DNA from 4 places in the Aminobacter sp. BA135 genome. Region 4 is predicted to be linked to each of the others. Evidence: riboswitches for the same ligand, from Rfam matches in the RefSeq annotation. Region 4 holds a riboswitch; each other region holds the start of a gene.
What was found. A riboswitch is a leader RNA that binds a small molecule or an ion and turns the genes downstream of it on or off. The one in region 4 is predicted to bind cobalamin.
Positions count from the first base shown of each region.

Region 1: it holds a riboswitch for cobalamin, as region 4 does, so the genes downstream of both, SLT36_RS13630 (CbtB domain-containing protein) here and SLT36_RS27165 ((2Fe-2S) ferredoxin domain-containing protein) in region 4, are expected to answer to the same signal.
Region 2: it holds a riboswitch for cobalamin, as region 4 does, so the genes downstream of both, bluB (5,6-dimethylbenzimidazole synthase) here and SLT36_RS27165 ((2Fe-2S) ferredoxin domain-containing protein) in region 4, are expected to answer to the same signal.
Region 3: it holds a riboswitch for cobalamin, as region 4 does, so the genes downstream of both, SLT36_RS08610 (ABC transporter substrate-binding protein) here and SLT36_RS27165 ((2Fe-2S) ferredoxin domain-containing protein) in region 4, are expected to answer to the same signal.

Region 1 is NZ_CP139572.1:2,808,228-2,810,421, forward strand. Features, by position in the region: gene SLT36_RS13625 (gamma-glutamylcyclotransferase) at 1-667, shown strand, start outside; cobalamin riboswitch at 735-931, shown strand; gene SLT36_RS13630 (CbtB domain-containing protein) at 967-1,143, shown strand; gene SLT36_RS13635 (CbtA family protein) at 1,160-1,936, shown strand; gene cobU (bifunctional adenosylcobinamide kinase/adenosylcobinamide-phosphate guanylyltransferase) at 1,929-2,194, shown strand, end outside.
Region 2 is NZ_CP139572.1:1,932,605-1,934,798, reverse strand. Features, by position in the region: gene SLT36_RS09435 (outer membrane beta-barrel protein) at 1-598, shown strand, start outside; gene bluB (5,6-dimethylbenzimidazole synthase) at 595-1,326, opposite strand; cobalamin riboswitch at 1,374-1,558, opposite strand; gene galU (UTP--glucose-1-phosphate uridylyltransferase GalU) at 1,622-2,194, opposite strand, start outside.
Region 3 is NZ_CP139572.1:1,750,578-1,752,771, forward strand. Features, by position in the region: gene SLT36_RS08605 (nucleotidyltransferase family protein) at 1-382, shown strand, start outside; cobalamin riboswitch at 504-693, shown strand; gene SLT36_RS08610 (ABC transporter substrate-binding protein) at 962-2,011, shown strand; gene SLT36_RS08615 (FecCD family ABC transporter permease) at 2,074-2,194, shown strand, end outside.
Region 4 is NZ_CP139572.1:5,607,601-5,609,794, forward strand. Features, by position in the region: cobalamin riboswitch at 630-822, shown strand; gene SLT36_RS27165 ((2Fe-2S) ferredoxin domain-containing protein) at 938-1,717, shown strand.

The sequences.
Region 1 (2,194 bases), 2.8 Mb from region 4:
GACCGAAGAGCTGGTGGCGCGTTGCCATCGCGAGGTCGCCGACACGGGCCCCGACCCCGATGCGATGCATCTCGACGACGCCGACTATGAGGTGATGATCGACGAGACGCTTGCCGCGCGCCCTGGCAATGGTCCGTTGTGGCTGTTTGCCTATGGATCGCTGATCTGGAAACCCGAGGTGGAGCACACCGACGAAAGGGTGGCGCTGGCACGCGGCTGGCACCGTTCGTTCTGCATCAACATGACCCGCTGGCGCGCCACAAAGGCTGAGCCTGGACTGATGATGGGCATGGATCGTGGCGGCCAGTGCAAGGGCGTGGCGCTCAGGCTGACGGACGGCGACCGCCGCGAGCAGCTGGACAAGCTGTTTCGCCGCGAGATGACGCTGAAACCCTCCACCTACAAGCCGCGCTGGCTGAATCTCGCCACCGATGAAGGTCCGTTGACCGCGCTCGCCTTCGTCATCAACCGCAAAGGCCACGCCTATGCCGGCGCGCTGGGCGAGGACGCGGTGGCGGAGCGACTGGCGACGACATGCGGCCATTGGGGTTCGGCTGCGGACTACCTCTATAATGTGGTCAGCAACCTCGAGCAGCGGGCGATCCACGACCGGCATCTGTGGCGGCTCCAGCATCTGGTGGCCGAGCGAATCGTGGCCCGCGGATGATCGCCGGAACGCCGCTTTCGAGCGCGGCGGCGTCGGAATTTGGTTTGCCGCCCAAGCCATTTGTTTCTATAGTTGCGGCGTCGTCGGTTCCGTAACGGAATCAAGAGGGAATGCGGTAAGGGCCATTTGAAGGTCCGAAGCCGTGGCTGCCCCCGCAACTGTATGCGGTTAGCTCTCCCCAAATGCCACTGAAGCTTGCTTCGGGAAGGCGGGGAAGGGTGCCGATCCGCAAGCCAGGAGACCTGCCGGCGACAGGCACTTATCTCTGTGCCCTCGGGTGGAGGGCGAAAGGACTTACGATGAACACTGTTTCTGCTCTCGGCACCGACGTCTCTTCGCAGTCGCGTAGCATGCAGCTGGCGCTTGCCGCGCTGCTCGGCCTTTTCGTTGTTGGCTTCCTCGGGTTCTCGCATATGGACGTGGTGCACAACGCTGCCCACGACTATCGCCACTCGATGGCTTTCCCCTGCCACTAACCAAGGCGATCCAACAATGTCCATCTTCAGAAACGTCGTGTTCATCGCGGCGATCAGCGGGCTATTGGCCGGCGTGGTCCTTGCTGCACTCCAGACCTATGCAACCGTCCCGCTGATCCTCAAGGCGGAGACCTATGAGAACGCCGGCGGCGGCCATGAGCACGCCGCGGCACCAGTTGCCGGCACTGAGGCGAACGCCCCTGCGGCCGGCGCCGAAACCACGGCGGCACAGACTGCGGCGCCAGCCGAGGAAGAAGCATGGGCTCCGGCCGACGGCGCTGAACGTTTTGCCTATTCGGCGCTCGCCAATATTGTCAGCGGCATCGCTTTCGGCCTGATCCTGGTCGCCGTTTCCGAGTTTGCCGGTGGCATCGCCAACTGGCGCCAGGGCGTGTTCTGGGGCTTTGCCGGCTTTGCCGTGTTTACCCTGGCTCCCGGTCTTGGCCTGCCGCCAGAGCTGCCGGCGATGCCGGCCGCCGATCTTGGCGCACGCCAGATCTGGTGGACGCTGACCGTCGTCGCCACCGCAGCGGGTCTCGCGCTGATCGCCTTCAAGCAGTCGCTGCCGCTGGCGATACTCGGCGTCGCGCTGATCGTTGCGCCGCACATCGTCGGTGCACCGCAACCGGAAAGCCACGAGTCGCCGATTCCGGCAGACCTGCACCACAGCTTCGTCGTCGCCGTCACAATCACCAATCTGGTGTTCTGGGTCGTTCTGGGTGCGGTGGCGGGCTATGTGCGCAACCGCTTCATGAGCGAACCGGCGCCGTCGCTGAACGGCCGCCTTGCCTGAGAAGCTGACCTTCCTGCTCGGCGGCGCGCGCTCCGGCAAGAGCGCGCATGCCGAGCGGCTCATCACCCATTTTTCTGCGCCGTGGACCTATGTTGCCACGGCGCAGGCTTATGACGACGAGATGCGTGAGCGCATTTCGATCCATCTGGGACGCCGCGGCGAGGGCTGGCGGACGCTCGACGCGCCGCTGGATCTGGTCGGCGCGCTCGCCAGCCTGCCCGATGGCGCGCCTGTTCTGGTCGATTGCCTGACGCTTTG
Region 2 (2,194 bases), 2.1 Mb from region 4:
CGTCGGCTACGAGGTCTCACCGGCGTTGACGCCCTTTGGCGAGGTCGAATTCGGCCGCCGGGTCTATGACCTGCGCTTCGACACCGCCGGTTTCGAGCGTTCGTCCAAGCGTACCGGCGCCCGCGCCGGCGTCGAGATCGACATGGGCGAAAAATTCGGCGGCGAGATTTCGGCCGGCTGGATCTCGGAGGATTTCGACGACGACCGGCTGAAGACGGTTTCGGCCGCGACGATCGCCGCCGATCTCAGATGGTCGCCGATGCGCGGCACGATCGTCGGCCTGACCGGCGAAACCTTCGTCGAGGGATCGACGACCCCGGGCGACAGCGGTTCGGTGCTCTACAACGGCCGCCTCAGCGTCGAACGGCAGATCCGTTCCAACCTGACTGCATTCCTCGCCGGCGGCGTCGGCTACCGCGACTATGCCAGCTCGAACGACCACGAGCTGAGGCTGAGTGCCGAAGCGGGCCTGACCTGGTGGCTCAACCGCTACGCCGGCCTGACCGGCAAGCTGCGCCATGAGACCTTCGACAGCACCTTGCCGTTCCGCGACGCCAAGACCAACAGCGTCTTCGTCGGGTTGAAAATCCAGCGCTAACCTTGGGGCAAACCGCCGATCGCGGCGGCTGAGGCCCTCAAGGCCGTCTCCCCCTGCCCCGCATAGACCTCGCTCATGATCAGCTCGGCAAGCGGCAGACGGCATCCCCAGCCATGGCGCTCGAGATCGGGCTTGTCGGCGAATTCGTTGACGTGGCCGACGCAGAGATAGGCCACCGGCACGACGTGATCGGGAATGCCTAGCAACTGCTTCAGCGCCTCGCGATCGAGGATGCTGACCCAGCCGACGCCTATGCCCTCGGCACGCGCGGCGAGCCAGAAATTCTGAACCGCGCAGACGGTGCTGAAGAGGTCCATCTCTGGATTGTGCCATCGCCCGAGCGGAGAGTTTGCCGAACGGCTGCGGTCGCAGGTGATGACCAGGTTGAGCGGGCTTTCGCAGATGCCTTCGAGCTTGAGCTTGCGGTACAGCTCCCGCCGCTCCTCGGCGATCTGAGGCAGTTCCTGCTGCCGCGCCGCAAAGAACAGGTCCCGGACCCGCTCGCGTCGTTCGCGATCTCTGATGACGATGAAGTTCCACGGCTGCATGAAGCCGACCGACGGCGCGTGATGGGCCGCCAGCAGCAGCCGCGCCAGCACATCGTCGTCGATCGGATCAGGCAGAAAATGGCTGCGAACGTCGCGGCGCGTGAAGATGGCGCGGTAAACGGCACCCTGTGCGGCGATATCGAAACAGACTGAAACGGCCTTCAACTGGTCAGCAAGCATCGCATATCCCCTGGCGAGCATGTCGGTTCCCTCCGCCTGACCATGCGGAGGTCGATGTCTGCCGGGCCGGTCTTCTGGCTCGAGTTCAACCCGTCTGCGGCGCCTTCCCGTTCAGGATGAACAGTGGCCTCTGCCGTTACGGTCCCTCTTACAGCGTTGGGCACGCCACGGATTTGCACCGTGTTCCCGATTCTCCCGCATCGCTGCGGGCACCTGGCAGGGTATGTCTAGCGGCAGCAGCGGCCGAAAGCCATCGCACCGTGCGTCCAATCCTGACGCACAGGCGACATGTGGCTTACTTGCCCGGCTTGATCTCGCCGAGCAGCCCTTCGATGACGCCGGCCATGCTCCTGCTGAGATCGGAGCGCGACAAGGCAAAGGCAACGTTGGCTTCGACGAAACCTTCCGGCGAGCCGCAGTCGAAGGTGCGGCCGCGATAATGATAGCCGTAGAAGGACTGCATCTTCTCGAGTTTGAGCATGGCGTCGGTCAGCTGGATCTCGTCGCCGGCGCCACGCTCCTGGCTTGCCAGGATGTTGAAAATCTCCGGCTGCAGAATGTAGCGGCCATTGATGAACAGGTTCGAGGGTGCCGTGCCCTGCTTGGGCTTTTCCACCATGCCCTCGATCTCGAAGCCGGTGTGAACCGACTTGCCCTTGCCGACGATGCCGTATTTGTGCGCCTCGGCCGGGTCGCATTCCTGGACAGCGATGATGTTGTTGGCGGTCTCGGCATAGAGCTCGACCATCTCGCGCATGCAGCTCTTTTCCGACTGCATGATCATGTCGGGCAACAACAGCGCGAAGGGCTCGTCGCCGACCAGCTCGCGCGCGCACCACACTGCGTGGCCAAGGCCGAGCGGTACCTG
Region 3 (2,194 bases), 1.9 Mb from region 4:
GGCGGGCGATGGTGCGGGGCAGGTCACCCCGGCACTGGCGCAGCAGGTGCCGTTGCCGCCGGCGGCAGTTGGCGGTGCGCCTGCCGAGATCGACATCGTCGTGCGGCTGGACGTGCCGCCGGTGCGCCGTCGCATCGAGATGGAGCTGAATGGCGGCGAATGCCATTTCGCGCGGCTGCGCTATCGCAAGCTGGGTAAATCAGGCGGCCGGCTGACTTTGCGGTTTCGCGGTACCATTCGGCCGGACCAGGCGGATGGCGCGTTGGTGCTGTCGGCGCGGCCGTCGCGACAATTCCGCGCGTGGGAGCACGAGCAGACGGTCGCCACCTATGGTGCGGTGCCGTTCCAGATCGTCTCGGTGACCGTTTCGCCGGTTCGCTGAGCCGGAGAACAGTTTGCGCTGCTTGCAGTTCCGCGCAACCTGGTCTCCAGCATCGTCGCGGCTCAGGCAAATGCCGCCCTGTATAGTCCCGGATGGCAACTTGACTTTACCTTGGCCGTCGATAGGTTGGCGCCGTCATGGTCTTCCGCCGCGAGGTGGAAGCTAAGAGGGAATCCGGTGCGAAACCGGAGCTGTCCCGCAACTGTAAGCGGTGAGCCTATTGCCCCTGTGTCACTGGCATTCGTGCCGGGAAGACGGGCGACAAGGCTAGGACCCGCGAGCCAGGAGACCTGCCTGACAGAGTGAGATTCCGTGGTCGGGGTGTGCCACAGGAATGCCGGTTCCCGTCCGGAGGCCCGTTTGCGGCTTTCGCCAGGTCTGCATTTCCGCATCCCCGCCAGGGCAGGCAGAGGTTGGCGCGGCGATGTCGGGAAGAACGGTTTCCCAAGAATATCGAAAGCTTGGGCAGACGCATTCGTCGCCTGCTGCCGTGGCATCGCGCCTCGACCTATCGTCCCGGACGCCTTCCGGGCATGGCAACGCCAGGCGTTGCGCACCCCTTTCAAGCAAGGAGAGATCATGAACATCAGACAGTGGACATTGTGGCTCGGACTAGCCATGGCATCGTCCATCGGACTCGCTCCGGCCGCTGCCGAAAGCTTCACCGACGATGCCGGTCGCAAGGTCGAGCTGGAATTGCCGATCAAGCGCGCGGTGATCTTCAACCGCTACGCGGTCGAGTTCGCCCGTGCCATTGGCGCCATCGACAAGGTCGTTGGCGTCGATGCCAGCACGATGCGGGATCCGACCTACTGGCCGCAGTTCAAGGAAGCCGACATTGTCGGCCAAGGCCAGACGCAGCCCAATTACGAGGCGATCGTGGCGCTCAAGCCCGACGTGGTGATGATCCCGCGCAACGGCGTCTACGAGGAGGCCGCGAGTAAGCTCGAGGCCTTCGACATTCCGGTGCTTGTCGTTACCGCCTGGGACACGCTGCAGCATGTCGAGAACGTGACATTGTTCGGAAAGCTGTTCGACGAGAAGGAAAAGGCCGACGCGCTGAACGCCTACTACACCAGGTACATGGACCTGCTGGCCGAGCGGCTGAAGGGCGTCGAGCGCAAGAAGGTTTATCTCGAAGAAGTGCGCGACCTGGTGACCGTCACGCCTGGCTCTGGCTGGCATGACATGATCGAGGCCGGCGGCGGCATCAATGTCTTCGGCGACATCGACATCAAGAAGGAGCCGTCGTCGCGCGGCAACGAAAACAGCTTCACTGTCGATCCCGAGGAGATCATCGCCCGCAAGCCGGACTTGGTGATCAAGCTGCAGCCCGGTTCCTACCAGACCATTCCCGAGGCCAAGTTCGCCGAGAGCTGGAAGGCGATCGTCGCCCGCGAAGAAATATCGGGCACGCCGGCAGGGCAGGCAGGCAATGTGCGTCTGATCAACTACTACCTCGCCGGCGGCTCGTCCAAGGTCACCGGCGCGCTGCAGGTCGCCAAGTGGCTCTATCCCGACCGCTTCACCGACGTCGATCCCGAAGCGGCGATGAAGGAATGGATCGAGATCTATCAGGGCCTGCCGTTCCAGGGCGCCATGACCTATCAGGGCACTGCCTCCAACTGACGGACCGCACGCCGCGGCCCGAGAGGCTGCGGCGTGATTTTCCCAATCCGGAGCCTTCGACCATGGACATCGCGAGCAGCGCCGATTTCGCGCGAAGCCGATCCGACGGCATTTCCAGCCGCTACCGCCGAACCGGCCATCGCAAGGCGGCTGTCATCCTGTGTTCGCTGCTCGTGCTGCTGC
Region 4 (2,194 bases):
CGCCGGTGTCCTGGCAACGCACCGGTGGACGGCCGCTCAGATTGCCCTGGATGGGCTCGACGCCGCTTGCGATCCAGCCGCTCTACACGAGAAGTTGAACGACCGCGCCGTCCGCTCGCTGGCGTTGGTTGACCTTACGTTAGGAACCTCTAAACGACCTACAGGCTCACCTCGTCCTTACCCCACCTTGGACCACCCGAGCTTAGCGCCCGCCCTGCCCCCCCAATCAATGGGCGGGCGCGTCCCCTCGCACGCACATCCGATGTCGCGCAGACAAGCTTATCAGCCGCGGACGCCTTCACATCGCAACTGCGAGCTTCCCGCTTCATATCGACGCCGGTTGCCGATTTTCATGTCTATATGCCTCGGGCAGGCGCCGTTCGCCTTGTGCGGTTTGCACAAAAGGCAGCCGGCCCTGGCATTCCTGGGCTTATTCCGCTTGTGGTGCATGTCCATCTCCGGTCTCTACCGGTGCGCCCCGATGGCGCACGGTCATGATCGGGAGGGCTGCTTGGCAATCTTCGTCCATCGCCGGACTATGTGCAGCAACACCAGGCGATCGCAAGGCAGCGCATTGCTGGCCTAGGTACTTGTCCATCGACAACCCTTGACTTGCGTCTGCCCGCATATAGCTTGCCGCGCGGTTATGGTTCTTCTGCTTTCGGGCGGAAGCTAAGAGGGAATTCGGTGCGAAACCGAAGCTGCCCCGCAACTGTAAGCGGTGAGCCGCATTGCCGATTGTGTCACTGGCCGACGGCCGGGAAGGCAGGCAATGAGCCGAGACCCGCGAGCCAGGAGACCTGCCTGACCGAGTGATGTTCCGTGGGCGGGGTGTACCACCGGAGCGCAGGTTCGTGCAGGCGGCGCTATCGGCCATCGCCTTCCACCAACATGCGTTGCGACAATCCCGACCGCAGTCAGGCCAGGGATCGATCGTTTGCACAATACCGAAGTTGAGACCGCGCAGTCCCAGGCCAGACGTGCCATCGTGCTCGTCGCCAGGTCGGCCTTTGCTGCCGCGCCCTACAGGCAGATGCAGCAGCTCTGTGATCTCGCCGCGGCGTTGCCCGGCGTCGATCACACCAGCTTCGGCTTCACCGAACAAGGCACGCCGTCGCTGCGCGAGGCGCTTGCGGCACTTCGCCAGCAGGATTTCTCCGATATCCTCATCCTGCCGCTGATGCTGCCGATCGAGCCCAGCTTCAATGCCTGGCTCACCAAGTCGCTGCGCCGCTGGCAGGCCGAGGACGCGGCACCTTGGCCGACGGTGCGCATCGCGCGGGGCCTCGCCGAAAGCCCGCTGCTGGCTGCAATGATGGCCGACCTCGTCACCGGTGCCGACGCGACGCCGCCCATCCCGCCGCTCGACAGGCTGGCGCCGGAGGGTTCGCTCGTGCCGGCGCAGAAACGCCGCGTGCTGGTCTGCCAGGGCGGCCCGTGCAATGCCGCCGGCGCGGACCTGATCTGGGGCCACCTGCGCAACCAGCAGGACCGCCAGAAGCTGCGCGTGACCGGCGACGGCATGATGAGCGCCAAATCGACCTGCCTTGGCCCCTGTAACCTGGCACCGGTGCTGCAGGTCTTTCCCGAAGGCACCTATTACGGCGGGGTCACCGAGGCCGCCGTCGACCGCATAGTCACCGAACATCTGCTCGGCGGCGCGGTGGTCGACGACTTTGCCTACCACCCCACCGGCCGCAAGCAGGTGCTGCGGTGAAGGCCTATTGAAAACAAGGGGGATCGTGTCGGCCGAACAGCAACGCTTGCCGTTGTCGATCGTCCACTATCACGACGTCTTTACCAGGCACGGCGCGCAATCCGCCACTCAACGGATCGACGGATGTTCCCGCCGATATCCGCAACTGGCTGGAAGCCAAGGCTGAAACGCTCAGCAGCGGCAGCGGCACCTGGGGTCGTCGGGCACAGGTCTGATGGGCTGACGCAGCCTGTTGCGATCCACGTCAATCCATCGATCTAATTGACCCAAGGGAAACATCAGCGACTATTGCGCAGGGCTAGATCAGTTCAGTGGGCGGTGGCAGTCATGGCAATTCAAGTATCCTATTCGCGGCGTGATGTCCGCGAAGAGTTGGTGCGTCGGCGCGAGACTTACATCGCGGCGCAAAGATCTCTGTCACCGCCTTCGCCGCGGGGATATGGCAACATGGAATGCGTCCATTGTCATAATCGCTTC